DNA from 3 places in the Angustibacter sp. McL0619 genome. Region 3 is predicted to be linked to each of the others. Evidence: predicted binding sites of a transcription regulator. Region 3 holds the regulator's gene; each other region holds the start of a gene.

Region 1 (10,185 bases), 2.3 Mb from region 3:
GGCGTGTGGGGCGCGATGACGGAGGACGAGCGCGAAGCGGAGTACGCGCGGAGCAAGTCGGGCAGCGGGCTCGCCACCGCAAGCTGACCCGGACGACGAAGCGGCCCGCCCCCACTCGGGGGACGGGCCGCTTCGTCGTTGCGGGTGGTCGGCTCAGTGGCCGTGACCGTGCCCGTGACCGTGACCGGCCGACTCGGGCTCCTGCTCCTTCTTCTCGACCACCAGAGTGTCGGTGGTCAGCACCATGGAGGCGATGGACGCCGCGTTGCGCAGCGCCGACCGGGTGACCTTGACGGGGTCGATGACGCCGTCAGCCATCAGGTCGCCGTACTCGCCGGAGGCGGCGTTCAGGCCGTGCCCGGCGGGCAGGCCGCGCACCTTCTCGACCACGACGTAGCCCTCGAGGCCGGCGTTCTCGGCGATCCAGCGCAGCGGCTCGGCGGCCGCCTTGCGGACGATCGCCACACCGGTGGCCTCGTCGCCGGACAGGTCCAGCGAGTCGTCCAGCACCGAGACGGCCTGCAGCAGAGCGGCGCCGCCACCGGCGACGATGCCCTCCTCGATGGCCGCGCGGGTCGCCGAGACGGCGTCCTCGATGCGGTGCTTCTTCTCCTTGAGCTCGACCTCGGTGTGCGCGCCGACCTTGATCACGCAGACGCCACCGGAGAGCTTGGCCAGCCGCTCCTGCAGCTTCTCGCGGTCCCAGTCGCTGTCGGTGCGCTCGATCTCGCCCTTGATCTGGTTCATCCGGCCGCTGACCTCGGACGCGTCGCCCGCGCCCTCCACGATCGTGGTGTCGTCCTTGGTGACGACGATGCGGCGGGCCTTGCCGAGCTGGTCGAGGCCGACCTGGTCGAGCTTGAGCCCGAGCTCCTCGCTGATCACCTCGCCGCCGGTGAGGGCCGCGATGTCACCGAGCATCGCCTTGCGACGGTCACCGAAGCCGGGCGCCTTGACCGCGACCGCGTTGAAGGTGCCGCGGATCTTGTTGACGACGATGGTGGACAGCGCCTCGCCGTCGACGTCCTCGGCCACGATGAACAGCGGCTTGCCGGTCTGCACGACCTTCTCCAGCAGCGGGAGCAGGTCGGTGACAGCGGAGATCTTGGCCTGGTGGATCAGGATGTAGGCGTCCTCGAGGACGGCCTCCATCCGCTCGGCGTCGGTGATGAAGTACGGCGACAGGTAGCCCTTGTCGAACTGCATGCCCTCGGTGAACTCGAGCTCCATCGTGGTGGTCGAGGACTCCTCGACCGTGATGACGCCGTCCTTGCCGACCTTGTCGAACGCGTCCGCGATCAAGCCGCCGACCGTGGCGTCCTGGGCGGAGATGGTGGCGACGTGCGCGATGTCGTCCTTGCCGTCGACGTCGCGGGCGGCCTTGAGCAGCGCGTCGCTGACGGCGTCCACGGCCTTGTCGATGCCCCGCTTGAGGCTGGCCGGGCCGGCGCCCGCAGCGACGTTGCGCAGGCCCTCCTTCACCATGGCCTGGGCGAGCACGGTCGCGGTGGTCGTCCCGTCACCGGCGACGTCGTTGGTCTTGGTCGCGACCTCCTTGGCCAGCTGTGCGCCGAGGTTCTCGTACGGGTCGTCCAGCTCGATCTCGCGAGCGATGGTGACGCCGTCGTTGGTGATGGTGGGCGCGCCCCACGCCTTGTTGATGACCACGTTGCGGCCCTTGGGGCCGAGGGTCACCTTGACGGCGTTGGCGAGCTGGTCGACGCCGCGCTCGAGCGACTTGCGCGCGTCGTCGTTGAACTCGAGGGTCTTGGCCATGTGAAGTCAGGTGCCTTTCGCAGAAGGATTGCAGTGCGCGACCGCCCCGGAAGGCACCGGAAGGCCGGGCCCGCCGGGGCGGTTGCTGTGCGGGCTCAGCCCGCGGATGTCACTTCTCGACGATCGCGAGGACGTCGCGCGCGGAGAGGATGAGGTACTCCTCGCCCGCGTACTTGACCTCGGTACCGCCGTACTTGCTGTAGATGACCTTGTCGCCGACGCTTACGTCGAGCGGGACACGGTTGCCGTTGTCGTCGATACGGCCCGGGCCGATGGCCTTGACCTCGCCCTCCTGGGGCTTCTCCTTGGCGGTGTCCGGGATAACCAGGCCGGAAGCCGTGGTCGTCTCGGCCTCGACGGCCTGGACCACGATGCGGTCCTCGAGCGGCTTGATGCTGACCGACACTTGCTGACCTCCCCCTTCGGGAATGTCGCTGATGAACGAATGGTCTGTGGGGGCCGTCGCACCGCCGTCGCGGGGGTCGGAGCGGGGCTTCCCGTTGGCACACTCGGGGTGAGAGTGCCAACGCTGAATCTATGCCGGTGATTAGCACTCGGTCAACCTGAGTGCCAAGCCGAGCGCCCAGCCGTGCTGCAGCCGGCCACGCCGTTGATCACGTTATGTGCGTCTACGCCCGCTTCGGCAGGCGTAGAACCCCCGAGAAGTGGACGGAACCCTCGAGGAGCGGACGTCGGAAGCCCGCCCGCAGTTGGACGACGGCGCACGTCGGACGACGACGCCCCGGACACGTTCGCCCGGGCGCGGGCGCAGTGACAGGATGAGGCCGACCGCAGCCGACCACCCCGGAGGATCGATGACCCAGCGTGTCGAAGCCGAGCTCGTAGCCAACGTGATCAAGGTGCTCGTCGCGCCCGGCGACCGGGTTGCGGTCGGCGACATGGTCGTGCTGCTGGAGTCGATGAAGATGGAGATCCCGGTCGAGGTCGAGTGGGCCGGGACGATCGCGGAGGTCGGGGTCAGCGAGGGCGACGTGGTCAGCGAGGGCGACCTGATCGTCGTCGTCGACGACAAGTAACCCTGGTGGATCTCGGCGGCATGCGGGCGTTGCTCACCCCGGACGGGTGGGCGCTGCTGGAGTCGCTGCCCCCGTATGACGAGAAGCAGGCCATCGCCCTCGGCGAGCGGCTGCGCTCGGAAGGCCACGACCCGGCCACCGTCGCCGCGGCTCTGACGCAGTCCAGGCTGCGAGCCAAGGCGCACGACAAGCTCGGCCCGTTCGCCGACGCGATGCTGTTCACCCCGGACGGCCTCGAGCAGGCCACCCGTCTGTCGGTCGCTGCGCACCACGCCCGCCGGTTCGTCGGCGCCGACGTGCAGCGGGTGGCCGACCTCGGTTGCGGCCTGGGCTCGGACGCGATGGCCTTCGCGGGGCTGGACCGCGCCGTCCTGGCGATCGACGCCGACGAGCTGACCGCGGCGTTCGCCACCGTGAACCTGCGGCACTGGTCCGACGCCGAGGTGCGTTGCCACGACGTGATGGCGCTCGACCTCGAGGGCATGCTCGAGCGCAGCGACGGCGTCTGGCTCGACCCGGCCCGGCGCACCAGCGGCCGAGGCGGCTCCAAGCGCACCTTCGACCCCGAGGCGTTCTCGCCGCCGTACTCGTTCGTGCTGGACGTCGCGTCTCGGTTCCCGGCGACCGGGGCGAAGCTGGCGCCGGGCATCGCGCACCGGCTGCTGCCGGACGACGCCGAGGCGCAGTGGGTCTCGGTGCACGGGGACGTCGTCGAGTGCGCGCTGTGGAGCGGCCGGCTGGCCCGCGAGGGCGTTCGCCGCAGCGCCCTGGTGCTCGGCGCGAACGGGTCGGTGCACGAGGTCGGCGACGCCGGCGAACCGGTCCGCCCGCCGTCCGGCGCGGTCGGGGCGTTTCTGCACGAGCCGGACGGCGCGGTGATCCGGGCGGGGCTAGTCGGTGAGGTCGCGGCACGGCTGGGCGCGCGGGTGATCGACCCGACCATCGCGTACCTGACCACCGACAGCGCGGCCACCGACCCGCTGGTGCACTCGTACGCCGTCGAGGAGGTGCTGCCGTTCCACCTCAAGGCGTTGCGCGCCCTGCTGCGCGACCGCGGCATCGGCACCCTGACGATCAAGAAGCGCGGGAGCGCGGTGGACCCGATCCAGCTGCGCCGCCAGCTGCGGCTGACCGGCGAGGCCGAGGGGACGATCGCGCTGACCCGGGTTGCCGGACGTCCGCATGTGCTGCTGCTGCGACCGCTTCCCTGAGCCGGGTCAGCCGGCGCCGGTTACAGAGTCCAGACGGTGTGAGGGATCTCCCAAACGCCAAGAAAGGCGTCAGAATCAGGCGTACGCTACAAGCCGCTGGACGTCGCGGTTCAGCGTCAGGGGGGCCTGTCATGGCCAAGCATGTTGACTTTCACGTCATCCTTCGCTGGGCCGGCAACGGCCGCTTCGACGTGACAATCCTATTCAACGCCCCCGATGACATCGAGGACTACCAGTACTTCAGCAGTGAGCCGATCAGCATCGACCTGGGCCGGCTCAACGACCTGAAGCAGGACATGCGCGCCTACGGCACCGAGCTGGGGCGGATGGTCTTCGGGCAGAGCGCGATCTCCTATCTTGACCGCGCGCTCAGGAACGCGCAGTCGCTGCCCGTGCACACGCGCCTCGTCGTCACCGATGACGCCCCGCTCGACTACCAGACCATCCGCTGGGAGGCACTGCGCCACCCCGAGTCAGGTGCTCGGCTCACGACGACTGACAACATCCGGTTCTCTCGCTACCTCAGCAACCCCGACGGTCGCTCCCCCGCATCGCTCAGCCTGCAGGACCAGCTTTCCGCTCTTGTCGTGGTCGCCAACCCCGCCGGAATAGAGGGATACCACGACGGTCTCAGCCGGTTGACCTCCATTGACGTCGAGGCTGAGATCGACCGGGCCAGGACGGCACTGGCCGGCATGTCGGTGCGGGTCCTGGCTGGCGACGAGGGACGGGCGTCGGCCGACAACATCATCACGGCGCTGCGCGAACGCAGAACAGATGTCTTGTTCCTGGTTGCCCACGGCACGTTCGACGAGCAGGGACCGGTGTTGTTCTTGGAGAACGAACGGGGCAACGTCGCCAAGATCGACGGGACGGACCTGGCGGACCGGATCGCCGACCTCCAGGCGAGCGTGCCGACCCTGGCCGCGCTCATCTCCTGCCAGTCCGCGGGGCGTGCGGACACGGCCGCAACGCCGGCGCAGGCAGCCGAAGCCGAGGACATCGTTCTGGCCCGCGACGCGTCGGCTGCGTCGCTGTGTGCGTTCGGACCAGCACTGTCCCTCGCTGGGTGCGCGGTCGTCGTGGCGATGCAGGGCAACATCTCGATGGAAACCTCAGCCAGGTTCGTACCCAAGTTCTTCAGAGAGCTCAAGAAGGACGGCATCGCGGCGCGGGCGATGGCCGAGGCACGCTCGGACATCAGCGACTCCGACGACTGGTACGTGCCCGTGCTCTACTCCCGGCTCAAGCGGGGTAGTCCGTGGTACGTGCCGCGATTCGGCAACCAGCGCGACGAACGACTTCGCAACCTCCACATGCGCATCGCTGAAGCGCACGCAACGCCGGTCGTCGGCTCAGGCGTGGGAGCCGAGGACGGCATCCTGCCGACACGACAGAGGATGGCCCGCGACTGGGCCGAACGCCGGCAGGCGCCGATTCTCGACCCGGCGAAGAGCGACCTCGCGTCGGTCGCGCAGTACATCGTCGTGGAGACCGACGACCCCGCGATGACTCGCGACGAGCTGGCCCAGTACATGCGAAGCTACTTGAAGACTGAACACGGGCCTCGACTGCCGGACCGGGACTTCAGCAAGGGTGACCTGGACGAGCACATCCGAGCGGTCGGGCGGCTCGTGCGAGAAGCGTCCGGAGGGAAAGACAACCACTCCAGGCTCGCTGCGCTGGAACTACCGGTCTTCGTCACCTCGGCCTGGAACAGCTTGCTCGAGGACGCGCTGCGGGCTGCCGGGAAAGAGCCAGTCACACTGCATTTCGAGTGGTACCGCAGCGTGCCATCGCAAATGCCCGCCCCCGACGAGTTCGGCGTCGAACGGCCGCTCGTGTACCACCTCTTCGGCACGTTGGACGAGCGGAAGTCCATCGTGCTCACGGAGGACGACTACTTCGCGTGGCTGCGCGCCTGGATGAAGCAGGTGGACAAGAGCGACGGGATACCAAGCTACATCAAGCCGCCCCTGACCGAGCATGCGCTGATGTTCCTCGGCTACGGCTTCGACGACTGGGAGTTCCGGATGATCTTCGAGGCCGTCAAAGGATTCGAAGGTAGGTCGTTCGAGTCGTACAGCCGGCACGTCGGCGTCCAACTCGAGAGTGGGGCGCTGCCCATCGAGCCCGAGGCCGTGCAGGAGTATCTGGAAAGCTACCTCGGCGGTGACCAGCTCGACATCTTCTGGGGCAGCTGTGGGGAGTTCCTCGAGGACCTCGAAGACACCAGGCCGACATCATGACCGACGTGGCCGCTTCCTCCCCCGCAGCACCCAGCAAGGGCGGCAGGTTCATGGATCCGACGAACCCCTATGTAGGGCCCCGACCGTTCAACCGGGATGAGTACTTCTACGGTCGCGAGCGGGACGCGTCCTCAGTGGTGGACTCCCTGCTGTCCGGCAGGGTCATGCTGCTGCACTCGCAGTCCGGGGCTGGGAAGACCTCACTGATCCATACATCGGTGGTGCCGAGCTTCGAGAAGCGCCAGTTCGTGATCTGCGCGACGACGCAGCCCTCCTTCTCGGCATTGAGAGTGAACCTGCCACCGCCGGCCGAGCTCTCCGTGCGCAACAGATACGTCTTCAGCGTGGTGAACGGGCTCATCGGCGAGTTCACCGACCGCCACGTCGCCGCCCAGATGACCCTGGACGAGGCCATCGGACAGTTCGTCGACCGTCATGGCGACAAGCGGCGTGCCCTCATCGTGATCGACCAGCTCGAAGAGGTGATGACCCTCGACCCCTCCGACGTCACCGGGCAGACTGCCTTCTTCGAACAGCTTGGACAAGCCCTCGAGGACCGTTCCCGATGGCTGCTGCTGGCCATCCGCGAGGACTACGTCGGCGCGTTGGACCGATTCAGACGGTTCCTCCCCGGCCAGCTCCGAGCCACGTTCCGTCTGGAGCTGCTCGACGAACGTGCGGCCCTGCGCGCAGTCCAGGAGCCGGCCAAGAAGGTCAACATCACGTTCGAGGACGACGCGGCGCAAGCGTTGGTCAACGACTTGAGGCTCGTCCAGTCCACCGCGCTGGACGCAGACGGCCAGAAGGTCCGGTACCCCTACATCGAGCCGGTGCTCCTTCAAGTGGTCTGCTACAGCCTCTACCGCAAGCTCAGGAACCGACAGCGCGAGAAGTTCACCGCCATCACCCTGAAGGACGTCGACGATTTTCGGCCGTTCGACCGCGCGATCTCGACTTTCTACCGCACCATCATCGACGAGGTCGCGGACGGCGACCGCAGGACCAACCAGCTCTTGCGCGACTGGGTCGGACACGAGCTCATTGGCAAGAAGGGCCTTCGCCGGCAGACCCGGCACAAGCCGCTGGTCGCCGACCCGGACCAGGCGCTGAGCGGGATGCAGTCCCGGTACCTGGTGCGCGACGACCCCCGCCCCGGCGGGATGCCGCTGTGGGAGCTGACGCACGACCGGCTCGTCGGCCCCATCATCGCGGACAACCAGGCCTGGCGGACGAAGAACCTTGAGTGGTGGCAGTGCCTTGCCGAGGACTGGCACGTCTCCGACCACGACCCGCGGTACCTGCTACGCGGGACCGACTACCGCAGCCTGCACACCGGCCGACGCCGCGAGCTCACCGAGACCGAAACCGCCTTCCTCGAAGCGTCGGCCAACGCGTCTACCGCCGACGGGCGGCTGGCCCTGCTGCGGGCGCAACTCGGCATGCTTCGCGTACTCGTCTGCGTGTCGCTGATCTTGAATGTCGTGCTGGCGTACTGGGTTCTTCGAGGCTTCTAGGAGACAGCCATGGGGTTCAGGGCATGCGCGGACGGAGGCGACCCGTTCGAGAAGAGAGTGCGCGAGCTGTACGGGGCTAACGTTGTGGGCGCCCCTCGGGCTGGGATCGACCCCTTGCTGACCGTCGCACGGCAGGACGACCGGCTGGAGCCGCGGGGTGCACTGAAGTACATCCTTGAAGGGGAGCCGGACCTTCCGGAGGTTACCTCCGCCCCTGCTCCGGCCATGTCGGGCACACGCTCCTCGGAGGTCAAAGCGAGGGTGGGGCTTGACCTGTCCGCTCACTTCCTGACCGCGCTCGGGCTACCGGTCCCAGGGGCGGAAGTGACCGCGACGCTCTGGGACGGCGCCACCAAGTTCGCGTTCGAGGTCCGTGACGTCCTGGAGAACCAGGTCGACCTCGCCGAGCTGGCGCGGACGATCGACGGCGAGGTGATAGCTGACAACGCCGCCACGTCGATCTTCCTCTCGGACGCCTCTCAACAGCTCTTGCTCGTGACGCGCACCCTCACGGCCACCACGTTCGCAGCGCGCGCCGGCTCAGCGGGGGGCCAGACCCTGGGTGTCTCCGTGGACGCCGTCTCCGACCTGATCGGAAAGGCGAACGCCGACGTGTCGTGGAAGCGCGAGAAGGACGACTGGGTCAGCTTCCACGGGCCAGTGCCGGTGACCTTCGGGTTCTCTGTTGTGCCATGCATCATCGGTCCAGACCGCCGGCTGAAGTTCGGACTCACCAGGAAGGACCTCACGTTCGGTGTCAAGAACGTTCAGCCGGTGATCGCGTCGGTCCCGGCCATCGCCGAGAACGGCCGTGTCGGAATCGTCCAGTTCGAGTAGACCGCGTAGCGGCTCGGATCAGCCCGAGTAGTCCAGGACGCCGTACCGCTCGCGGGTGCGCAGCGCCCAGGCGGAGGCCGGGACGGCGAGCAGCCCGGCGAGCACGATCAGGCCACCGAGCACGATCCACCCAGGCCCACCCCACTCGATGCACAGCAGGGCGATCAGTGGCGGCCCGACGATGCCGGACAACGAGAAGCTCATTCCGGCGAAGCCCTGGTACTGGCCCTGCCGGTCCCGTGGTGCCAGCCCCATCTGGATTCCCCACTGCCCGCCCGAGCCAACCATCTCGCCGACCACGTGCACCCCGGCCCCGAGTACGACAAGCACGACGGACAACCAAACGTCGCGGCCCTGGGACGCCGCGATCAGCGCGAATCCGCCCAGGATCCAGAAGCCGGCGATGGCGAGCGCCCGCGCCGAGGTCGTCACCGCGGTCGCACCCCGGGACAGCCGCACCTGGAACAGCGCGACGGACACCGTGTTGACCAGCAGGACGACGGCGACCAGCGAGTGCGGCGCCGACGTCCGGGTGGCGATCCACAGCGGGATCGCCAGCTCCATCACCAGGAAGTGGATCGCGAAGATCCCGGTGAGCAGCGAGACGACGACGTACGGGGTGTCCCGCAGCACCTGCATCCGCGGCGCGCCGTCCTCCCGGGCCGGCGCCGGCTCGACGTGCGGCAGCAGCCGCAGCGCGAACGCGGTCGCGACGAACGTCACCGAGTCGAGCGCGAACACCGACAAGTACGCCCACGTCTGGTCGATCGCCAGCGCGACGCCGCCGAGCAGCGCACCGAACGAGATGCCCACGTTCGTGACCGCCCGAAGGTAGGCCTTGAACGCGACCGCCTGGCCACCCTCGGCGAGCCGCGCGATCATCCCGCTACGCACCGCGCTAGCGCCGCGGTCGAACACGGCCTGCACGCCCAGCACGGCGCACAGCAGCCAGATGTTGTGGGTGACCAGCAGGCCGACGCTGGCCACGCCCGCGGCAGCGGTGAGCACGCAGAGCACCTCGCGGGGGCCGCGGGTGTCGGCTAGGTGGCCCAGCGGCACCTGGCCCAGCATCCCGGCGACCGCGCCGACCGACAGCGCCAACCCGACCTGGGTGGCGGGGATGCCGACGGCGTGGGTGAAGTAGAGCGCGAACGTCGTCATCATGGCGCCGTTGCCGGCTGTGTTGACCAAGGTGGCCACGGCCATCGTGCGCAGGTTGGGGTCGACCGGGATACCGCGCCGGGTCAGCCGGGTGGGCGCGGCGTCCTGAACAACACTCATAGGTACACTCTACAATTTATCTCGATGTCGAACTAACTGGTTTCGGGTCAGCGGCGAAGGAAGGTCGCCAGTCCGCGGGCCAGGCCCGCTGCGTACACCGAGTCCCGCCAGGACGCGCTGCGCATGTGCGCGGCGTCGGTGGCGTTCTTCATGTTGCCCAGCTCGACCATCACGGTCGGCACGTTGCTCCAGTTGAGCGTGCCGAGGTCGCCTCGGGTGTCCAGGCCGTCACCGCCGTTGTAGTTGGCCCGCGGCAGCCCGGCCGCCTGCAGCCCGGCCC
Region 2 (10,185 bases), 740 kb from region 3:
CCGGGAGGTGCCCGGCTTCTCAGTGCAGCACCGGCTGGTGGTCGGCACGTTCACCTACGCCCGCCTGCCGATGGTCACCGACCTCGAGGCGCAGCGGGACGCGCTGGCCGCTCACGACGTGGTCGCCGCGCTGGCCGGGGACGCCGAGGCACTCGCCGCGGTGGCTGCCCGCCCGCCGTCCGTGGCGGTCGGGGATGCCGACCCGGCCACCGAGCACCTGGTGCTGGATGCCGACGCCTCCCAGCAGGCCGTGGTGGACGCCGTGCTGGCCGGTTCGCACCTGGTCGTGAAGGGCCCGCCCGGCACCGGAAAGTCCCAGACCATCGCCAACCTGGTCGCCAGCCTGGCCGCCGCCGGCAAGCGCACCCTGTTCGTCGCCGAGAAGCGCGCCGCCATCGACGCGGTGCTCAGCCGGCTCGCCGCGGTCGGCCTGGACGACCTCGTGCTCGACCTGCACGACGGCGCGGCCAACCGCCGGCGGGTGGCCCGCGAGATCGCGGTCACGCTCGAGCGGGCCGGCCGGGTGCCGCGCCCCGACGTCGGGGCCGTGATGTCCACCCTCATCGAGCGCCGCGGCCGGCTCACCGGGCACGTCGAGGCGCTGCACGGGCGCCGGGCGCCGTGGCAGGTCAGCGCCTACGACGCCCAGCTCGCGCTGGCTCAGCTGACCGACCGCCGTCCGGCACCGCGTTCGCGGGTCCGGGTGCGTGGGGCCGCGCTGCAGGCGCTGGGCCGTGCCGAGCTCGACTCGCTCCGTGAGGAGCTGCGCGAGGCCGCCAGCCTCGGCGCGTTCCGCACCGCGCCGGACGACGACCCCTGGTTCGGCGCAGTGCTGCGCACCCCGGAGGAAGCCGGCCAGGCGCTGGAGAAGGTCACCGTGCTCGGCCAGCAGACGCTGCCCGCGGCCCGCTCGGCGCTGCCGGCCCTGCTGGCCGAGGCCGGCATGCCCGAGGGCCGCACGCTGGCTGACTGGGGCCGCAGCCTGGCCCTGATCGGGTCCGTGCGGAGAACGCTGGACGTGTTCTCCCCCAACGTCTTCGACACCTCGCTGGCCGACGCCGTCGCCGCCACCGCGACCCGGGAATGGCGGGCCGAGCGGGGGATCGACCTGGGCTGGTCGCAGCGCCGCCGGCTGGCTCGCGCCGCCCGGCGGTTGCTGCGCCCCGGTGCGCCGCCGGCGGACCTGCACGCCGCCCTGGAGCTGGCCCACCGCCAGCGCGAGGAGTGGCAGGTGCTGGCCGGGCGTGGCGCCAGGCCGCAGCTGCCACCGGGCATCGACGAGGCGGAGCGGCTCTACCTGGACGTCGCGGAGCCGTTGACCTGGCTGGCCGACCGGCTGGCTGGCACCCCCGCCGGTGGCGACCTGACCGAGACCGATCTCGAGCTGCTGGCCGGGCGGCTGGAGCTGCTCGGTGAGCGGACGGCGTCGCTGCCGGTGATCCCGCGCACGGTGGTCCTGCGCGAGCGGCTGCGGGCTGCCGGCCTGGAACCGCTGCTGGCCGACCTGGCTAGCCGGGACGTGGCCCCGGCGGACGTCGGCGCCGAGCTCGAGCTGGTCTGGTGGACGTCGGTGCTGGAGGACCTCGCCGTGGCCGACCCGCGCTACGGGGCGCACGACGGCGAGCTGCTGCGCCAGGTCGCGGACGAGTTCGCCGCCGCGGACCGCCAGCACCTGTCGGCAGGTGCGGTGCGGGTGCGCCGAGCCACGGCCGAGCGACTGGTCGCCGCCTTGGACCGCCGCCCGGAGCAGGCCGCGCTGCTGCGCGCGGAGGCCGCCAAGCAGCGCCGGCACCGGCCGTTGCGCGACCTGGTGGCCGGAGCGCCCGAGGTGCTCGGCGCCGCTAAGCCCTGCTGGGCGCTCAGCCCGTTGGTCGTCTCGCAGGTGCTGCCGCCCGGGCAGCAGTTCGACGTCGTGGTGTTCGACGAGGCCTCTCAGGTGCCCCCGGCCCAGGCGGTCGCCGCGATCAGCCGAGCCCGCCAGGTGGTCGTCGCCGGCGACGAGCGGCAGCTGCCCCCGACGGCCTTCTTCACCAGCGCCGTCCCGGACGAGGCTGCGGCCGGCGCCCACGCCGATGAGTCGTTCACCGAAGGTTTCGAGTCGGTCCTGGACGCGCTGTCCGCCAGCCTGCCGGTGGCCCAGCTGCGCTGGCACTACCGGTCCCGCGACGAGCGGCTGGTCGCCTTCGCCAACCGGCACGTCTACGACGGGTCGCTGGTCACCTTCCCGGCTGCCGGGTCGGGGCAGGTGCTGCGGATGGTGGAGGTCGACGGTCGTGGCGTGCTGTCGCCGGACGCGGAGTCGGTGGAGAGCACTGACGCCGAGGTGGCCGAGGTCGTCCGGCTGGTGATCGAGCACGCCCGTACCCGGCCGACCGAGTCGCTGGGGGTGATCGCGCTCGGGCTGCGGCACGCCGCCCGGGTCGACGACGCGCTGCGGCTCACCCTGGCCGACCACCCGGACGTCGCCGAGCTGCTGGGAGGCGACGGCCCCGAGCGGTTCTTCGTGAAGAACCTCGAGCGCGTCCAGGGGGACGAGCGGGACGCGATCATCCTGACCGTCGGCTACGGCCGCACGCCGCACGGCCGGGTGCTGCACCGGTTCGGGCCGCTGAACCAGGCGGGCGGCGAGCGGCGGCTGAACGTCGCGATGACCCGCGCCCGCTCCCGGATGACCGTGGTCGCCTCGTTCGGGCCGAGCGACCTGGACCCGACCCGGCTGTCCGCGCGCGGCGCGCGGCTGCTGCGGGACTACCTGACCTACGCCGCCAGCGGTGGCCGACTGCTCGAACCGGACGACGCTGCTGACGACGCTGCTGACGACGCTGCCGACGACGCTGCCGACGACGCTGGTGCCGTGGACCCGGCGTCCAGCGACCTCGTGGTAGCCGACCTGGCGGCGAGGCTGCGCGGGCAGGACCTGCGGGTCGTCGAGCGCTACGGCGCGTCCCGGGCACGGATCGACCTCGCGGTCGGCGAGGCGGACGGCCCGCTGCTGGTGGCGGTCGAGGCGGACGGCCCGCAGTATGCGGCGGTGCGCAGCAGCCGTGAACGCGACCGGCTGCGCGGCGAGCAGCTGCAGCGACTCGGTTGGACGCACGTGCGCAGCTGGTCGACCGACGTGTTCCGCGACCCGGCTCGCGAGGTCGCCCGGATCCGCTCCGTCGTCGCTCGGGCGTCGGCTGTCGCGGGTGCGCCCGCTGAGCCGGCGCTCGATGGTGCGCTGCCGGTGCGCTGGGACGCCGACGACGCGCTGTTCCCCACGTCCTACGCGGTCGCGGGATCGTCGTCAGCTGCGGCGAACCGGGCGGGGCCCAGGCCGCGGGTGCCGTCCGGGCTGCCGGTCGAGGACTACTCGGACGGCGACCTCGATGCGGTGGTCGGCTGGATCTGCTCGGACACGTTGCTGCGCACCCACGACGAGGTCGCGGCGTTGGCCCGCCAGCAGCTCGGCTTCTCGCGACGGGGGAGCAGGATCGACGCCGCCGTGGACGCCGCGATCGTCCGGGTCCGGTCCGCCGGGGAGTAGGCGAGACATGACCGACGAAGCACCGGAGCCTCGCCGCGGCAAGCACCGGCGAGCGACACGCGCTGCAACCGGCCCCGGCGCCACCGGCGACCAGAACGGACAGACGAAGGACGACACGGACGTCGGCTGGGGTGAGCTCCCGGACGGGGACGCCCGCCGTGACCAGCACGAGAAGTGGCTGAACGAGCAGCGCCCCCCGCACTGGGAATGAGGTCAGGCCGGGGGAGGACCTGCGGTTCCGCCGCTGCCTGAGCCGCTGGTCCGGCTGAGCAGGTCGCGGATCTCGGTGAGCAGGATGACCTCTTCGGTCGGCGCCTCGGGCTCGGGCTCCTCGCCGCGCTTGCGCCGCTCGGCCAGGTGGTTCATCGGAGCCACGACGATGAAGTAGATCGCCGCCGCCACGATGACGAAGTTGATCACCGCGCTGAGCACCAACCCGATCGAGAAGATGGCGCCGTTGATGTGGAACACGCCGACGCTGTTCAAGTTCGGCTTGCTGAAGATCGCCGCGATCAACGGGTTGATCAGCCCGTCGATCACCGCCTTGATCACGAGGCCGAACGCCGCGCCGATGACCACCGCGACCGCGAGGTCGACGACGTTGCCTCGCATCAGGAAGTCCTTGAAGCCCTTCAGCATCGGATCGCCCATCTGCTCGGGATGCGGAAACGCCTGAACGCTACCGGATCAGGAAGGACAGCGGCCCGATCGCTTCGGCCTGCGCCAGGTCGGCCGCCGTCGATCCGGGAACAGCGAGCAGCAGCAGCCCGCCCTGGCCCGGATCGGTGCCGCCCCCGCCGAGCAGGCTCTCGCCGCGGGCAGGCCCACCGACTGCTCGTCCGTCTGCCCCGCCGTCTGCCCCGCCGGTCCCGGGCATAGCCAGCACGGTGGCGCCGCGGGCGACGGTTCGGGCACTCGTGGCGTCCGTCAGCGCGACCAGGACGTCGATCCGGCTTCCCGGCCGCAGCATCGCGGTGGCCGCACCGTCCGCGATCCGCACCGGGACGGCTACGTCGCCGGCCGACCGCCCGGCGAGCAGCCCCCGGCCGACCAGCCTGGCCGGGGTCAGGACCTCGCCCGCCTGCAGCGGTGTGCTGACCACCCGTCCGAGCGCCAACCCGCGCTGGCGCAGCACCTCCCCGGGGAGCGTGTTCGGTGGACGTCGAGCCACTGCCAGGTCGCCGTCCTGCAACGAGGCCCCGGCCGGCACGTCCCGAGCGGCGACCAGCACCGACCGACCCGGCGCCGGATCGGGTGCCAGTACGTTCAGCCCGACCCCGACCGAAGCCGCCGCACAGCCGCCCGCGAGCCAGCGCCGCAGGCTGGGAAGCCTGCGGCGCAAGGGGACCCATCCACCGACACCGGCAGTCGGCCGGCCCGGCGAACGCGGCCGGCCCGGCTGGGCAGAGCGGGTCGGTCGGCGCAGACCGGGCAGTCTCACGGCAGGTCGAACGGCAAGCGCTGCCCGTCAAGCGCGTGCCGGCAGCCGCAGTCGTCGTCCGTCGGCATGGTCGGGACGACGTGGCCGAGCATCGCCTTGAGCCGTTCGACGTTGCGGGCGAAGACCTCCAGCACCTCGTGGTGGGTGACGCCCTCGCCCTCGGCCACCCCGGCGTCCAGGTCGGTGACCAGCGCGATCGAGGTCAGGCAGATGGCCAGCTCGCGGGCGATCGCCGCCTCCGGCATGCCGGTCATGCCGACCACGGACCACCCGGCGGCGCTGTGCCAGTGCGACTCGGCCCGGCTGGAGAACCGCGGACCGTTGATCACGACCAGCGTCCCGCCGTCCACCACGTGCTCGCCGGTGTCGTTGGCGACGTCCAGCACCGCGCGACGTCCGCGCGGGCAGTAGGGGTCGGCCATCGACACGTGCACGACCGGGCCCTCGGCGTCGTAGACAGTGTGCTCGCGGCCCCACGTGCGGTCGACGACCTGGTCGGGCAGCACGATCGTGCCGGGACCGTTCTCGGCGCGCAGCGAACCCACGGCGCAGGGCGCCAGCACCTGGCGCACTCCCAGAGCGCGTAGCGCCCACAGGTTGGCCCGGTAGTTGACCCGGTGCGGCGCGAACCGGTGGTCGCGGCCGTGCCGTGGCACGAACGCCACCTGGCGACCGCCGACTGCCCCGAGGGTGACCGGCGAGCTGGGCTCGCCGAACGGGGTCGGCACGGCCACTTCGGTGGCGTCGTCCAGGAACGAGTAAAAGCCCGAGCCGCCGATCACCCCGATCGGTGCGGGGCTCGGTTCGCTTGCGGCAGTGGAGTGGGAGGCAGGTGTGGCCGGATCGGTCATGGCCACAACCCTAGGGCGGGGCCACGCGCCGCTGTCCTTTGACGGACCGATCTGTGGACGGTGGGACGATCCGCCGTCCACAGGGGGACTGGCGCGGGCTGGTGCTCCGCTCAGGCGGCGGAGGTGGAGCCCGAGCTGCTCTCGGACTTCGAGCCTGACTTCGAGCCTGACTTCGACTCGGACTTCGACTCGGACTTCGAGTCCGACTTCGACTCGGACTTCGAGTCCGACTTCGAGTCCGACTTGCCCGCCGGGATCGACGAGGAAGCGCTGCGCGAGTCGGTGCGGTAGAAGCCGGAGCCCTTGAACACCACGCCCACGGAACCGAACACCTTGCGCAGCCGGCCGCCACACTCCGGGCAGACGGTCAGCGCGTCGTCCGTGAACGACTGCACGATCTCGAACGCGTGATCGCAGTGCGTGCAGGCGTAGTCGTACGTCGGCATCCAGGCCCTCCACAGGTGCGCACCGGATCTTGGCACTCCGGTCTGTCGAGTGCCAAGTGTACGGGTTGGTCAACATCCGCGTCGACGCGACGATTCCGGCGGCCCTGAGCACGGCGCCGAGCACGCAGCGCGCGGAATGGTCCGCCCCAGCGCGCACGTTGTGTCGCCATGACCACCACCCCGAGCGGCTACGAGCTCTTCCGCCTCGCCGAGCAGTACCTGGCCGACGGCCACCCCCGGCACGCCATCTCCACGCTGGAGCGGATGGAGCGCGACGACCTCGCGGCACCTGCCGCCCAGCGTCTGCTCGCGCTGTCCTGCTACCGGTTCGCCGCCCTGGGTCGTGCCCGCGAGATCGCCGAGCGGCTGGTCGAGACCGACCCGAGCGACGCCGAGGCGGCGCACCTGCTCGGCCGCACGCTGACCCGTCAGGGCGCCCCGGACGCCGCGCGCCGCTGGCTGAGGCTCGCCGCCGCGCTCGACCCGCGCGAGGAGCACCTGGCCTACGCGGACGGCATGCAACTATTCGCGACATGAACTCCGGGATGGACGCAGACGTCATCGTGGTCGGTGCCGGGTTGGCCGGGCTGGTCGCCACCGCCGAGCTGGTGGACGCCGGACGGCGGGTGATACTGGTGGACCAGGAGCCCGAGCAGGCCCTGGGCGGGCAGGCGTTCTGGTCGTTCGGCGGCCTGTTCCTGGTCGACAGCCCCGAGCAGCGCCGGATGGGCATCAAGGACTCGCTGGACCTGGCGTGGCAGGACTGGTTGGGCACGGCCGGCTTCGACCGCGAGCGGGAGGACCACTGGCCGCGGCGCTGGGCGCGTGCCTACGTCGAGTGGGCCGCCACCGAGAAGCGCACCTGGCTGCGCGAGCAGGGCGTGCGCTTCTTCCCCGTGGTCGGTTGGGCCGAGCGCGGCGGGTACCTCGCCGACGGGCCGGGCAACTCGGTGCCGCGCTTCCACATCACCTGGGGCACCGGCCCCGGGGTGGTCGAGCCGTTCGAGCGCCGGGTGCGGGTCGGGATCGAACGCGGGCTGGTGCGCCTGGCGTCCCGGCACCGGGTGGACGCTCTGAACGTGACCGACGGCGTGGTGGACGGGGTGAGCGGGGTCGTGCTCGAGCCGAGCGACGTGCGTCGCGGCGAGTCGTCCTCGCGCACCGTGGCGGGCGAGTTCAGCCTGCGCGCCCAGGCGGTGATCGTCACCGCCGGTGGGATCGGCGGCAACCACGACCTGGTGCGCGCGAGCTGGCCCAAGCGGCTGCCCCCGCCGCCGCAGGACATGCTGACCGGCGTCCCGGCGCACGTGGACGGACGGATGCTCGCCATCACCGAGGCGGCCGGCGGCTCGATCGTCAACCGCGACCGGATGTGGCACTACACCGAGGGCATCCAGAACTGGGACCCGATCTGGCCCGGGCACGGCATCCGGATCCTGCCCGGCCCGTCGTCGCTGTGGCTGGACGCGACCGGCAGGCGCCTGCCTGTGCCGTACTTCCCCGGGTTCGACACCCTCGGCACCCTCGAGCACATCCTGGGCACCGGTCACGACCACACCTGGTTCGTGCTGACCCAGAAGATCATCGAGAAGGAGTTCGCGCTGTCCGGCTCGGAGCAGAACCCGGACCTGACCGGCAAGGACGTGCGCCAGGTGCTGTCCCGGGTCAAGCCTGGTGCGCCCGGCCCGGTCGAGGCGTTCAAGCGCAACGGCGTCGACTTCGTCGTCCGGGACTCGCTGCGCGAGCTCGTGGCCGGGATGAACGCGTTGGCCGGCAACGACCTGCTGGACTTCGACGACATCGAGCGGCAGGTGCTGGCCCGCGACCGCGAGGTCGACAACGACTTCACCAAGGACCTGCAGATCACCGCGATCCACGGCGCTCGCCGGTACCGCGGCGACAAGCTGATCCGCACGGCCACGCCGCACAGGCTGCTCGACCCGAAGGCCGGTCCGTTGATCGCGGTCCGGCTTCGGGTGCTGACCCGCAAGACCCTCGGCGGACTGGAGACGGACCTGTCCGCTCGGGTGCTGCGCGCCAGCGCGGACAGCGTGGGCGAGCCCATCCCCGGCCTGTACGCGGCCGGCGAGGTGGCCGGCTTCGGCGGTGGTGGGATGCACGGGTACCGGTCGCTGGAGGGAACCTTCCTGGGCGGCTGCCTGTTCAGCGGACGCACGGCCGGCCGGGCCGCCGCCGCCGCGACCGCGTAGCCCGCAGCCGCGTAGGGCGTAGCCGCGTAGGCCGACGCGACTGCGGCCAGATCATGGCTATCCAGCCGCAGGTGCGGCTACATTGCGCTGGTGCCGCTCTACCGGATCCGTGAGGCAGCCGAGCTGCTCGGCGTCAGCGACGACACGCTGCGCCGCTGGGTGGACGCCGGACGGCTGAGCGTCGAGGCGGACGCCGCCGGCCGGCAGGTCGTCGACGGCACCGAGCTGGCCCGGCTGGCCACCGAGGTCGCCGGGGCGACCGAGCGACCCACGCCGCGTCCGATCCTGGTCGAGTCGGCGCGCAACCGCTTCGTCGGGCTGGTCACCCGGGTCGTGCGGGACACCGTGATGGCCCAGGTCGACGTCCAGGCCGGACCGCACCGCCTGGTGTCGCTGATGAGTCGCGAGGCCGCCGACGACCTGGGCCTCGAGCCGGGAGTGCTCGCCATCGCATCCGTGAAGTCCACCCACGTCGTCATCGAGAAGCCGGAGCAGCCGTGAACACCATCCGTCGCACCATGACCGTCACCCTGGTGGCGACCCTCGCCCTGTTCACCGCGGGCTGCGGGGACGACAGCAAGAGCGACACGTCGAGCGCAGGGGGCTCGTCGTCGACCTCGTCCGGCTCGGTCAGTGGCACCATCACGGTGTTCGCGGCGGCGTCGCTGACCGAGTCGTTCACCGACCTGGGCAAGAAGTTCGAGGCGGCCAACCCGGGGGTCAAGGTGACCTTCAGCTTCGGCCCGAGCTCCGGGCTCGCCGAGCAGATCACCCAGGGCGCGCCGGCGGACGTGTTCGCCTCGGCCAGTGCGAAGAACATGACCCAGGTGACGGACGCCGGCGACGCGGCCGACCCGAAGACGTTCGCCAAGAACGTGATGGAGATCGCCGTGCCGCCGACCAACCCGGCCAAGGTGACCGGAGTGAACGACCTGGCCAAGTCCTCGGTCAAGGTGGCGCTGTGCCAGTCCGAGGTGCCCTGCGGTGCGGTCGCCGCACAGGTCTTCAAGAACGCCGGCATCACGGTGAAGCCGGTGACGGAGGAGGCCGACGTCAAGGCGGTGCTGTCCAAGGTCACCCTCGGCGAGGTGGACGCGGGCATGGTCTACGTCACCGACGTCAAGTCGGCCGGTGACAAGGTGGCTGGAGTGCAGATCCCGGACGACGTGAACGCCTCGACGTCCTACCCGATCGCCACCCTGAAGAGCTCCAAGAACGCCGCCGCCGCCCAAGCCTTCATGAACTTCGTGCTCTCGCCGACCGGCACGTCGGTGCTGACTGCGGCAGGTTTCCAGGCACCCTGACCATGTGCCGCCAGACGTGAGCAGGTCCGCCGTCGCGCGACGGACCTCGCGCCGACGCGGACCGAGCGACCGTCCGCCGTGGCCGTTGGCCGTACCCGCAGCGGTCGGCGTGGTCTTCCTGGTGCTGCCGCTGCTGGCGCTGCTCATCCGGGCGCCCTGGCGGGCGCTGCCCGAGCTGCTGTCCGGCGATCAGGTCGCCAGCGCGCTGAAGCTGTCCCTGGTCAGCGCGACGCTGGCGACCGGGGTGTGCCTGGTGCTCGGCGTGCCGCTGGCCTGGGTGCTGGCCAGGTCGCGGGTGCCTGGTACCGCGCTGCTGCGCGCGCTGGTCACGGTGCCGCTGGTGCTGCCGCCGGTGGTCGGTGGGGTCGCGCTGCTGATGGCGCTCGGACGGCGAGGCGTGGTCGGGC
Region 3 (10,185 bases):
GCGGATCCACTCACGCATCGACACCCTGCTGCGCACGGCGGCCATCCCCGCGGCCGAGCCGACCAGCATCACCGGGGCCTCGAGGGCGTAGCCGGCCCACTCCACCGCCGGGTCCGGACCACCGCGCAAGGGCCCGCAGCGCAGCACGTCGAGGTCGCCCCAGACGCGCTGGCGAGCCGAACGCCAGCCGGTCGCCCGACCGGTCAGCCACGGTGAGCAGGCCGAGACCGCCACCAGGACCGGACCGAGCAGGTGCGCCAGCTCGGTGCGCTGGGCCCAACCTGAGCGCGGCCCGGCATCGAGGTTCACCTGGACCGATGCGGTCGAGCACATCATCGCGAGCCCGGCGGCGCTCTGGCCGGTGGCGCGCCAGTGCTCCTCCATCGCCACGTACCGCGGACCTGGGTTCACCCGGAGCGCGGGGCGAACCGGATCCGTACCCGCCAGGGAAAGCGCCAACCCGCTCTGCCGCAGGTGGGTGCGCAGCACCCGGTGGTCGGACCGGAGCGCCTGTACGGCCCGCACCACGTCGGACGTCGCAGGCCCGGACAGCTCGACCTGGCCGCCAGGCTCCACGCTGACCCCGCTACCCCCAGGCATCAGCGGCAGGTCCGCCAGCGCCGCGCCGATCTCGTCCCAGCTAGGTCGGCAGTCCGGTGCCACCAGGTCGACCAGATGCGACTCCAGCTCGAGGCCGACCCGGGAGGTGCCCACCGGGCGGTCGTCGCGCAGCGCGAGGCTGGCGACGTGCTCGCGCACCTCGTCCACCCCGAGTGCACCGCGCGGATCCGTCGTCGCGGCACCCAGGAAGCTCTCGGTCGCCATCGCGGGCCCCCCGGCCGTCCGGTGTTGGACAAGGTCCGGCAGGTCGTCGGTGACCGGCCGTCGTGCGTCGGGACCATGCCTATCAACCACCACCGACAACGGCAATCGCGGGGATGCCTCCGTCAGGTGTCCGTCAGGTCAACGGCAGGAGTCCGACGACCCGTGGCGGGCGGATGTCAGCTGGGCTCAGCGCCAGCGCATCGCCGCGCTGAGCACCGACAGCGCCGCCGGCCCAGCGGTCGAGGAGCGCAGCACCTCGCGGCCGATCCGGCAGGTGGTGGCCCCCACCAGAGCCATCGCGTCGACCTCGTCCGGCGTGATGCCGCCCTCTGGCCCCACCACCAGGAGCACCTCGCCGATGCTCGGTACGTCCAGCGCCGCCAGCGGCAGGGTCGCCTCCTCGTGCAGCACGACAGCCAGGGTCGCGGCGCCGACCCGCGCCACCAGCCCCTCGCGGTCCACCAGGTCACCGACCTTCGGCACCCGCGCCCGGCGCGACTGCTTGGCGGCCGCCCGCACGGTCTGCTCCCACTTGCGATGCGACCGCACGCCCCGCTCGCCGCGCCACACCACGACGCTGCGCTCCGCCTGCCAGGGCACCACCTCGTCGACACCCAGCTCGGTGGCCGCCTCGATGGCAAGGTCGTCGCGCTCGCCCTTCGCCAGCGCCTGGACCAGAACGAACCGAGGGGCCGGCTCAGGCACGTCCTCCCGCTCGTCGACCCGCAGGGTGAGCTCGTCCCGGCCGACCGCGGTCACCGTGCAGCGGGCCAGCGCACCGGAGCCGTCAGCGACGTCCACCCGCTCGCCGACCACGATCCGTCGTACGGTCGCCGCGTGCCGGCCCTCCGGGCCACCGAGCAGCACGCTGGCGCCGAGCCGGACGCCCTGCAGGGCGTCCGGCTCGAGCAGGAACAGCGGCGCGCTCAACGGCCGCGCACCCTCAGCTCACTTGCCACTGAGCGCGTCCTTCAGCCGGCCGAACAGACCGCTGCCGTGCGAGGCCAGCCGACCCTCCGGGCGCTCCTCGTCACGGAGCCTGGCGAGCTGGGTCAGCAGCGCCCGCTGCTCTTCGTCCAGGTTCTTGGGGGTGTTGACCTCGACGTGCACGATCAGGTCGCCGCGCCCCATACCGCGCAGCCGGGTCACGCCGAGACCACGCATCGTGGTCACCTGGCCGGACTGCGTTCCCGCTGCGACGTCGAGGGTCTGGTCGCCGTCCAGCGTGTCGAGCGTGACGCTGGTGCCCAGCGCCGCAGCCGTCATCGGCAGCGCGACCGTGGCGTGCAGGTCGTCGCCGCGCCGGACGAACGTCGGGTGGTTAGCGACCGCGATCTCGACGTACAGATCGCCCGCCGGTCCGTTCCCGGCGCCGACCTCGCCCTCGCCGCTGAGCTGGATGCGGGTGCCGTTGTCGACACCGGCGGGGATGCGCAGCGTCATGGTGCGCCGCGAGCGCACCCGGCCCTCGCCGGAGCACTGAACGCACGGTTGCGCGATGACCGAGCCGTAGCCCTGGCAGGTGGCGCATGGCCGCGAGGTCATCACGTTGCCCATGAACGATCGTTGAACCTGCTGCACCTGGCCGCGTCCGCCGCAGACGTCGCAGGTGCGGGTGCCGGTGCCCGGCTGCGCGCCAAGACCGTCGCAGGTCGGGCAGCCGACGGCCGTGTCGACCGAGATCTCCTTCTCGCTGCCGAACACGGCGTCCCGCAGGTCGATCTGCACCCGGATCAAGGCATCCTGACCGCGGCGCTGGCGCGAGCGCGGCCCGCGCTCGGCGCCGCCCTGACCGCCGAAGAAGGCGTCCATGATGTCCGTGAACGAGAAGCCCTGGCCGAACCCGCCGGCCGCCCCCGCGAACGCGTCGCCGCCACGGTCGTAGCTCGCACGCTTGCCGGCGTCGCTGAGCACGTCGTAGGCGGCGCTGACCGACTTGAACTGGTCCTCCGCCTCAGGCCCGGGGTTGACGTCGGGGTGCAGCTTGCGGGCCAGCCTGCGGTAGGCCTTCTTGATCTCCTCCGGCGTGGCGTCACGGGCGACGCCGAGGGTCTCGTAGTGGTCGCTCAAGGGTCCTCTTCGTCCGTTCGGGATGGTGCCGGGCGAGGCCGGCTGGGCGGGCGGTAACGGGTTACCCGTCGAGCGCCCGGGAGACGTAGCGGGCCACCGCGCGCACCGTGGCCATCGTGGTCGGGTAGTCCATCCGGGTCGGGCCGAGGACGCCGAGGGCGGCCACCACGTCCTGCCCACCGCCGTAGCCGCTGGAGACCACTGAGGTTCCCTGCAGGCCCTCGTACTCGAGCTCGCTGCCGATCCGGACGGCGACTGCGTTGGGGTCGTGCGAGAGCTCACCGAGCAGCCGTAGCAGCACGACGTGCTCCTCGAGCGCGTCCAGCACCGGTCCGATGCTGTCCGGGAAGTCCTGGCCGAACCGGGTCAGGTTGGCGGCCCCGGCGAGCACCACCCGCTCCTCCCGCTCCTCAATGAGGGCGTCGTCCAGCGCCCGGACGACCGAGCGCACCAGCTCGCGGTCCTCCACCGGCAGCTGCTCGGGGAGCTGCTGCAGCCGGGCTGCCGCGTCGGTCAGCTGGCGGCCGGCCGACTCGGCGTTGATCCGGGCACGGATCTCACCGAGCACGCTCTCGTCCAGCGGGTTCTCCGTCTCCAGCACCCGCTGCTCCACCCGACCGGTGCCGGCGATGAGCACGACCAGCAGCCGCTGCTGGCCGATCGGGACCAGCTCGATGTGCCGCACGGTCGAGCGGGTCAGCGACGGGTACTGCATGACCGCGACCTGGTGGGTCAGCGAAGCCATCAGCCGCACGGTGCGGTCCACCACGTCGTCCAGGTCGACGGCACCGGCGAGGAAGCCGGAGATCGCCTGCCGCTCGGGGCCGGACATGGGTTTGAAGGCGGACAGCCGGTCGACGAACATCCGGTAGCCGGCGTCGGTCGGCACCCGGCCGGCGCTGGTGTGCGGCTGGGTGATCAGGCCCTCGTCCTCCAGAGCCGCCATGTCGTTGCGGATGGTCGCGCTCGACACGCCGAGGCGGTGCCGCTCGACCAGCGCCTTGGAACCGACGGGCTCACGGGTCTCGACGTAGTCCTCGACGATGGCGCGCAGCACGGCGAGCCGTCGCTCGTCACTCATCCACACCTCCGCGTCGTCGGTCTCGAAGCAACCTGGCACTCAAACAGCGCGAGTGCCAGTCTACGTCCTCGCCGCCCACCGTGCCCTCGACCTGGGCGCCCACGCCCGGCGCGAGCCACCGGCGACAGGGATCGACCGGGTCCTCGCCGCTGGGAGCCCTTGGGCGTCCTGGCGCCCCACCCCGTCACCGGACCTGGTCGGATCCTGCTCGACCACTAGCATCACCGCCGTGGACCGCTACGGGGACGACGTGCTGACCGGTGACTGGAGGACGCCGCCCCGGGGGCACAGCACCGAGGTGACCGCCGAGACCGGCCTGGTCGTCGAGGATGTCGAGACCGGCTGGTGCGGCGCGGTGGTCCGCACCGAGAAGGCCGGTGGCATCCACGTCGTGCACCTGGAGGACCGCAGGGGGCGCAGCCGCGGCTTTCCGCTCGGACCGGGCTTCCTGCTGGACGGCGCCCCCGTCGTCCTCGTCGCTCCCAAGGCACCGGCAGCGCCGCCAACGCCCACCAGAACGGCCAGCGGGTCCACCCTCGTGCGGGACCAGCGTGCGCGCAGCGCCCGCGGGTCGCGGATCTGGGTCGAGGGCAAGCACGACGCCGAGCTGGTCGAGAAGGTCTGGGGGGACGACCTGCGGGTCGAGGGCGTGGTGGTCGAGATGCTGGACGGGGTCGACGACCTGGCCGCGGCGGTGCGCGACTTCGCCCCGGGCACGGGACGCCGGCTCGGCGTGCTCGTCGACCACCTGGTTGCCGGGTCCAAGGAGTCCCGGCTGGCCGCACAGGCGGTGGCCCAACGGCAGTTCCGCGACCATCTGCTGATCGTCGGGCACCCGTACGTGGACGTCTGGCAGTCGGTGCGGCCGCAGCGGCTCGGCCTGGACCGGTGGCCCGTCGTGCCGCGGGACGTCGAGTGGAAGCGTGGCGTCCTGGCGCACCTGGGGTGGCCACACCGGACCCATACGGACGTCGCCCAGGGCTGGCGGCGGATCCTGTCGAGCGTCAGCTCGTACGCCGACCTCGAACCGGACCTGCTCGCGCGGGTCGAGGAGCTGATCGACTTCGTCACAGCGGATTCCCAGGACCGCTGACGCCGGGAGCCCCAAGCCCTACGCTGACCTGCGCATGGGAGACATTCCAACCCTGGAGGACCAGTGAGCGAGCAGCAGCCCGAGCCGACCACGCCGAGCGAGGGCGCGGCCAACGCGGACCAGCCCGTCACCGATGCGGCAACCCCGGCACCGGCAGCACCGCCCGCCGCACCGCCGGCCGCACCGCCGACAGCCGCAGCTCCGGTGGCCCCGGCGCCTCCGGTGGCGCCCGCGCCGGTCACCGCCGGCGCCCCGCTGTCGGAGAGCGACTCGCGGCTGTGGGCGATGCTCGGCCACCTCGGCGGCATCGTGCTCGGGTTCCTCGCCCCGCTGATCACCTGGCTGGTCTTCCGCGAGCGCTCGGAGCTCGTCGACGACCAGGGCAAGGAGGCGCTCAACTTCCAGATCACCGTGCTCATCGGCTACGTCATCTGCTGGGTGCTCGCCGGCGTGACCCTCGGGCTGCTCTTCTTCCTGCCGTTCCTGATCTGGGTCGTCAACATCGTCTTCTGCATCATCGGCGGGCTGGCTGCCAACAAGGGCGAGCACTACCGCTACCCGTTCGCCATCCGTCTGGTGAAGTAGCGCGGTCGCCAGCACCTGACGAGGGGGACCATGAGCCAGACACCGAACGACCAGCCGAACCAACCACCGCCGCTCCCGGGCTACGGACCGCCCAACCAGGTCGGCCCTTACCCGCCTGCTCCGTACGCCGGGCCGTACGGCCGGCCGTACCCCGGGCAGCCCATGAACCCCTCTGACGAGCGGACCTGGGCGACGCTCGCCCACCTGTCGCCATGGGCCGGCGGGCTGGTCGGCTTCCCGGTGCTGGGACCGCTGGTGGTCTACCTGATCTACAAGGACCGTTCGCCGTTCGTGCGCCGGCACGCGGCGGCTGCCCTGAACTTCCAGATCATGCTGCTGATCGTCTCGGTCGTCGCCGTTGTCGGCGGCTTGGTGCTGGCCATCGTGACGCTCGGCTTCGGGCTGATCATCCTGGTCCCGTTCCTGCTGCTGCTCCTGGTGGCCTCGATCGTGCTCCAGATCATGGGGGCCGTCGCTGCCAACAAGGGCCAGGAGTTCCGCTACCCCCTGACGCCGGACCTGGTGCACTGACCGCAGCGCCGCGCCTCACGCCAGCGCCTCAGGGCAGCAGGGCACGCACCACGGTGTCGGCGAGCAGTCGGCCGCGCCGGGTGAGCACGGCTCGCCCGGCGAGCGCCGCCGGACCGTCCACCAGGCGGTCCGCGACCAGGGCCGCCACCGCGCGGCGACCCCCGGGGTCGAGCACCGCCAGGTCCAGACCGTCGGCCATCCGCACCCCCAGCAGCACCTGCTCGGCGTGCTGCTGGTCGGCGGACAGGATCTCGCGTGCCGCCGCCGGGCTCAGGCCGCCGGCCAACCGGGTCGCGTATCCGCTGGGGTGCTTGACGTTCCACCAGCGCACCCCGCCGACGTGGCTGTGCGCCCCCGGCCCGACGCCCCACCAGTTCGCGCCCTGCCAGTAGCCGACGTTGTGCCGGCAGCGGGTGGCCGCCGACGTCGACCAGTTGCTGACCTCGTACCAGCCCAGCCCCGCCCCGGTCAGCACCTCGTCGGCCAGCTCGTATTTGTCGGCCTCGTCGTCGTCATCCGGCATGGTGACCTCACCGCGACGCACCCGGGTGGCCAGCCTGGTGCCCTGCTCGACCACCAGCGCGTACGCCGAGACGTGGTCCGGCTCGCAGGCCAGCGCCGCGGTCAGGCTGGCGCGCCAGTCGTCCAGGGACTCCCCCGGCGTCCCGTAGATCAGGTCAAGGCTGACGTCCAGCCCCGCCACGCGGGCCCACTGCACCGCCTGCGGCACCCGCTCGGGGTCGTGGGTGCGGTCCAGCGTGGCCAGCACGTGCGGCACCGCCGACTGCATGCCGAAGCTGACCCGGGTGAAACCGTTGTCCCGCAACGACTGCAACGACTCGGCCGTCACCGAGTCGGGGTTCGCCTCGGTCGTCACCTCGGCGTCGTCGGTCAACCCGAAGGTGGCCCGCACGCCCTCGAGCAGCAGTCCTAGATCGTCCGAAGACAACACCGTCGGGGTGCCGCCACCGACAAACACCGTGCCGGCGGCCGGCGCCGCGTCGCCCAGCACCCGGCGGGACAGCCCCAGCTCGCTCAGCGCGGTGCGCGCGAACGTGGCCTGGCTCGCGCCGCCACCCAGCTCGCTGGCGGTGTAGGTGTTGAAGTCGCAGTAACCGCAGCGCACAGCGCAGAACGGGACGTGCAGGTAGACCCCGAACGGACGTCGGCCGAGGCCGACCAGCGCGTCCGGCGGCAGCGCGCCGTCGTCCGGGGCCGGCTCGCCCTCAGGCAGGGCGCTCGGCACCCGCAACCCTTGGGGCACTCACACCGAGGCGGCCCGCGCGGCAGCGAGCTCGCTACGACGACGCAGGTCCGCGTGCAGCTGGACCTCGCCGGCGTCTTCGCTGTCCAGCAGCCGCTGGGCGTGCTCCGGCGAGAGGCGCGGGAAGCAGTCCGTGATGCGCACGCCGTGCTGCGGGCGGTGCTCCACCTCGATCCGGTCCCCGGCCGCTACGCTGCCCTCGCGCAGCACCCGCAGGTACGCGCCGGGAGCGCCGTGCTCGGTGAACCGCTTGACCCACTGCGGCTCGTCGAGCCAGCGCTGGAACGTCGCGCACGGGATGCGCGGCGCCGTCACCTCAAGCACGGCACCCTCGTCGGCCTCGCCGATCCGCCAGCGTTCGCCGATCAGGGCCCCGGTCACGTCCAAGCCGGTCGTACGCAGGTTCTCGCCGAACAGTCCGGCCGGCACGTCCCGCTCGAGCTGGCCCGCCCACCAGGACGCGTCCTCGCCGGCGTACACGTACACGGCCTGGTCGCGACCGCCATGGTGCTCGAGGTCCAGCTGCTTGTCGCCGTGCAGCCCCAGCTGCAGCACCGGCACCCGCCCCGGGACGGGACGCTTGTCGATCGCCGTCTCACCGACGTCTCCACCCTCGTCGTGATGCACCTCGTGCACGACGCAGACCGCCTCGACCAGAGCCATGGCGCTAGTGGACCACACGCGGCGACCGGCGGCCCAGGCGGACCGCCACCGCACCAGGCTCAGTGCGCGGGCTCGTCGTACAGCGCGTCCAACAGGTCGCCGTAACGCCGCTCGACGACCCGGCGCCTCAGCTTCAACGACGGCGTGAGCTCGCCGGACTCGATGGTCAGGTCGCGCTCGAGGATCTCGAAACGCTTGATCGTCTCCCACCTGCCCAGGCCGTCGTTGAGCTCGTCGAGGCAGCGCTGGACCATCTCGCGGGCCGCCGGCGATGCCACGATCTCCTCGTACGGCGCGCCGGCCATGTCGTGGTGCTGCGCCCAGGTCGCCATCGCGTCGGCGTCCAAGGTGACCAGTGCGGTGATATAGCGACGTCCGTCGCCGTGCACCACGATCTGCGCGGCGTACGGGCAGACCGCCTTGAACCGGCTCTCGATGCCCTGCGGCGCGACGTACTTGCCGCCGGAGGTCTTGATGAGGTCCTTCTTGCGGTCGGTGATCTTCAGGCAGCCGTCCACGAACTCGCCGATGTCACCGGTGTGCAGCCAGCCGTCATCGTCCAGTACCTGACCGCTCTCGTGCTCGAGCCCGTGGTAGCCCGCCATCACGCCGGGGCTGCGCAGCAGAACCTCGCCGTCCTCCTCAAGCCGCACCTCGGTGCCCGGGAACGGTTGGCCCACCGTGCCGAACGCGAAGCCCTCGGGGCGGTTGATGAACGAGGCGGCCGAGCTCTCGGTCAGCCCGTAGCCCTCGAGCACCAGGATGCCGACCGCGTGGAACCACTGGGCGACCTCCTTGCTCAGGGCCGCCGACCCGGCCACGAAGTACCGGATGCGACCGCCGAACCGGGCGGTGATCTTGGACAGCACCAGCCGCTTGGCCAGCGCGTGCTGCACGGCCAGGGAGGTGGACGGTTGCTGGCCGCGCTGGTGCAGCACCGAGACCTGGCGGCCGACGTCGATCGCCCAGGCGGCCAGCCGGGCCCTGGCCGCCCGCTCGGACTCCAGCTGGGTGCGCACCCGGGCGTGCACTTTCTCGTAGATCCGCGGGGCGCCGGCCATGAACGTCGGGCGCACCGTGGCCAGGTTGTCGATCAGCCGGTCCAGGTCACCGCACACCGCGGACGGGAAGCCGACCACCAGCTGGGTGGTCAGCAGGCCCTTGCCGAACACGTGCGACAGCGGCAGCCACAGATACTGCAGGTCCTGCGGGGTGAGCAGGCCGAGCGCGGCGGTGCTGGCGCCCTGGTAGACCCAGGCCGAGTGCAGCAGCCGCACGCCCTTGGGCTGCCCGGTCGTCCCGGACGTGTAGATCAGCGTGGCGAGGTGGTCGCTGCGCACGGTGGCGCACGCCGTCCGGACGACGTCCGGGTCCGCGTCCAGGGAACGGCGGCCACGTTCGCGCAGCGCGTCCAGCGTCATCACGTTGGCGTCACCGGCGTGCTGGGAGTCCGGACCGAGGGCGTCCGGGTCGAGCACCACCAGGGCGCGCAGCTGCGACAGCCCGGCCCAGTGGTCGCGGACCTTGGCCAGCTGGGTCGCGTCCTCGGCGAACACCACCACGGACTCGCTGTCGGCCAGGATGAACCGGACGTCGGCGGGCGTGCTGGAGGGGTAGATCGTCGTGGTCGCACCGCCTGCGCGCATCACCGCGAGGTCGGCCAGCACCCACTCGACCCGGGTCGAGGACGCGATGGCGACCCGCTGCTGGGGCGCCAGCCCGAGCGCGAGCAGCCCTGCGGCGATCTCGTCCACGGCCCCCGCGACGTCTCGCCAGGTCCACGTCGTCCAGGTGCCGTCGTCCGCCTGCGAGCGGAACGCCTCCACGTCCGGGGTGAGCCCGACCCGCCAGCCGAGCAGTGCCCCCAGGGACGCGGGGAGCTGTCGGTGGAGCTCTTCGAAGCGGGCGACCTCCTCCGGACGGGCCACCGGAACCGCTGAGGTGAACAGCTGGTGGGCGGCTGAGGCGTCAGCGGTGGTCACGGTAGGTGTCCTCTCCGGTGGGATGACGGACCGTCACCGATTCCTAGCCGGTCGGGCGTCGGCGGTGACGTCGATCTGCAATGTGACGAAG

What was found. The regulator HrcA, encoded in region 3, represses chaperone genes, less so after heat shock. The targets are predictions, from matches to a motif close to GNTNGCACTCGGNNNNNCCGAGTGCNANC.
Positions count from the first base shown of each region.
Region 1: a site for HrcA is predicted at 2,323-2,351, ahead of groES (co-chaperone GroES). Genes of this name have one in related genera too.
Region 2: a site for HrcA is predicted at 6,293-6,321, ahead of ACPPVT_RS04135 (FmdB family zinc ribbon protein). Genes of this name have one in related genera too.

Region 1 covers NZ_CP188257.1:4,033,816-4,044,000, forward strand. Annotated here, with positions in the region: gene ACPPVT_RS18795 (WhiB family transcriptional regulator) at 1-87, shown strand, start outside; gene groL (chaperonin GroEL) at 154-1,776, opposite strand; gene groES (co-chaperone GroES) at 1,886-2,182, opposite strand; gene ACPPVT_RS18810 (biotin/lipoyl-binding carrier protein) at 2,592-2,813, shown strand; gene ACPPVT_RS18815 (THUMP-like domain-containing protein) at 2,819-4,024, shown strand; gene ACPPVT_RS18820 (CHAT domain-containing protein) at 4,156-6,273, shown strand; gene ACPPVT_RS18825 (hypothetical protein) at 6,279-7,787, shown strand; gene ACPPVT_RS18830 (hypothetical protein) at 7,845-8,624, shown strand; gene ACPPVT_RS18835 (MFS transporter) at 8,643-9,905, opposite strand; gene ACPPVT_RS18840 (N-acetylmuramoyl-L-alanine amidase) at 9,953-10,185, opposite strand, start outside.
Region 2 covers NZ_CP188257.1:965,791-975,975, forward strand. Annotated here, with positions in the region: gene ACPPVT_RS04110 (AAA domain-containing protein) at 1-3,526, shown strand, start outside; gene ACPPVT_RS04115 (hypothetical protein) at 3,534-3,737, shown strand; gene mscL (large conductance mechanosensitive channel protein MscL) at 3,740-4,177, opposite strand; gene cpaB (Flp pilus assembly protein CpaB) at 4,206-4,868, opposite strand; gene ACPPVT_RS04130 (S-methyl-5'-thioadenosine phosphorylase) at 4,964-5,818, opposite strand; gene ACPPVT_RS04135 (FmdB family zinc ribbon protein) at 5,929-6,264, opposite strand; gene ACPPVT_RS04140 (tetratricopeptide repeat protein) at 6,433-6,801, shown strand; gene ACPPVT_RS04145 (FAD-binding dehydrogenase) at 6,798-8,474, shown strand; gene ACPPVT_RS04150 (TOBE domain-containing protein) at 8,565-8,975, shown strand; gene modA (molybdate ABC transporter substrate-binding protein) at 8,972-9,778, shown strand; gene ACPPVT_RS04160 (ABC transporter permease) at 9,795-10,185, shown strand, end outside.
Region 3 covers NZ_CP188257.1:1,702,066-1,712,250, reverse strand. Annotated here, with positions in the region: gene egtA (ergothioneine biosynthesis glutamate--cysteine ligase EgtA) at 1-825, opposite strand, end outside; gene ACPPVT_RS07880 (16S rRNA (uracil(1498)-N(3))-methyltransferase) at 1,012-1,755, opposite strand; gene dnaJ (molecular chaperone DnaJ) at 1,774-2,895, opposite strand; gene hrcA (heat-inducible transcriptional repressor HrcA) at 2,957-3,976, opposite strand; gene ACPPVT_RS07865 (DUF3097 domain-containing protein) at 4,206-5,069, shown strand; gene ACPPVT_RS07860 (DUF4870 domain-containing protein) at 5,133-5,654, shown strand; gene ACPPVT_RS07855 (DUF4870 domain-containing protein) at 5,685-6,185, shown strand; gene hemW (radical SAM family heme chaperone HemW) at 6,214-7,431, opposite strand; gene ACPPVT_RS07845 (MOSC domain-containing protein) at 7,450-8,112, opposite strand; gene ACPPVT_RS07840 (AMP-dependent synthetase/ligase) at 8,172-10,040, opposite strand.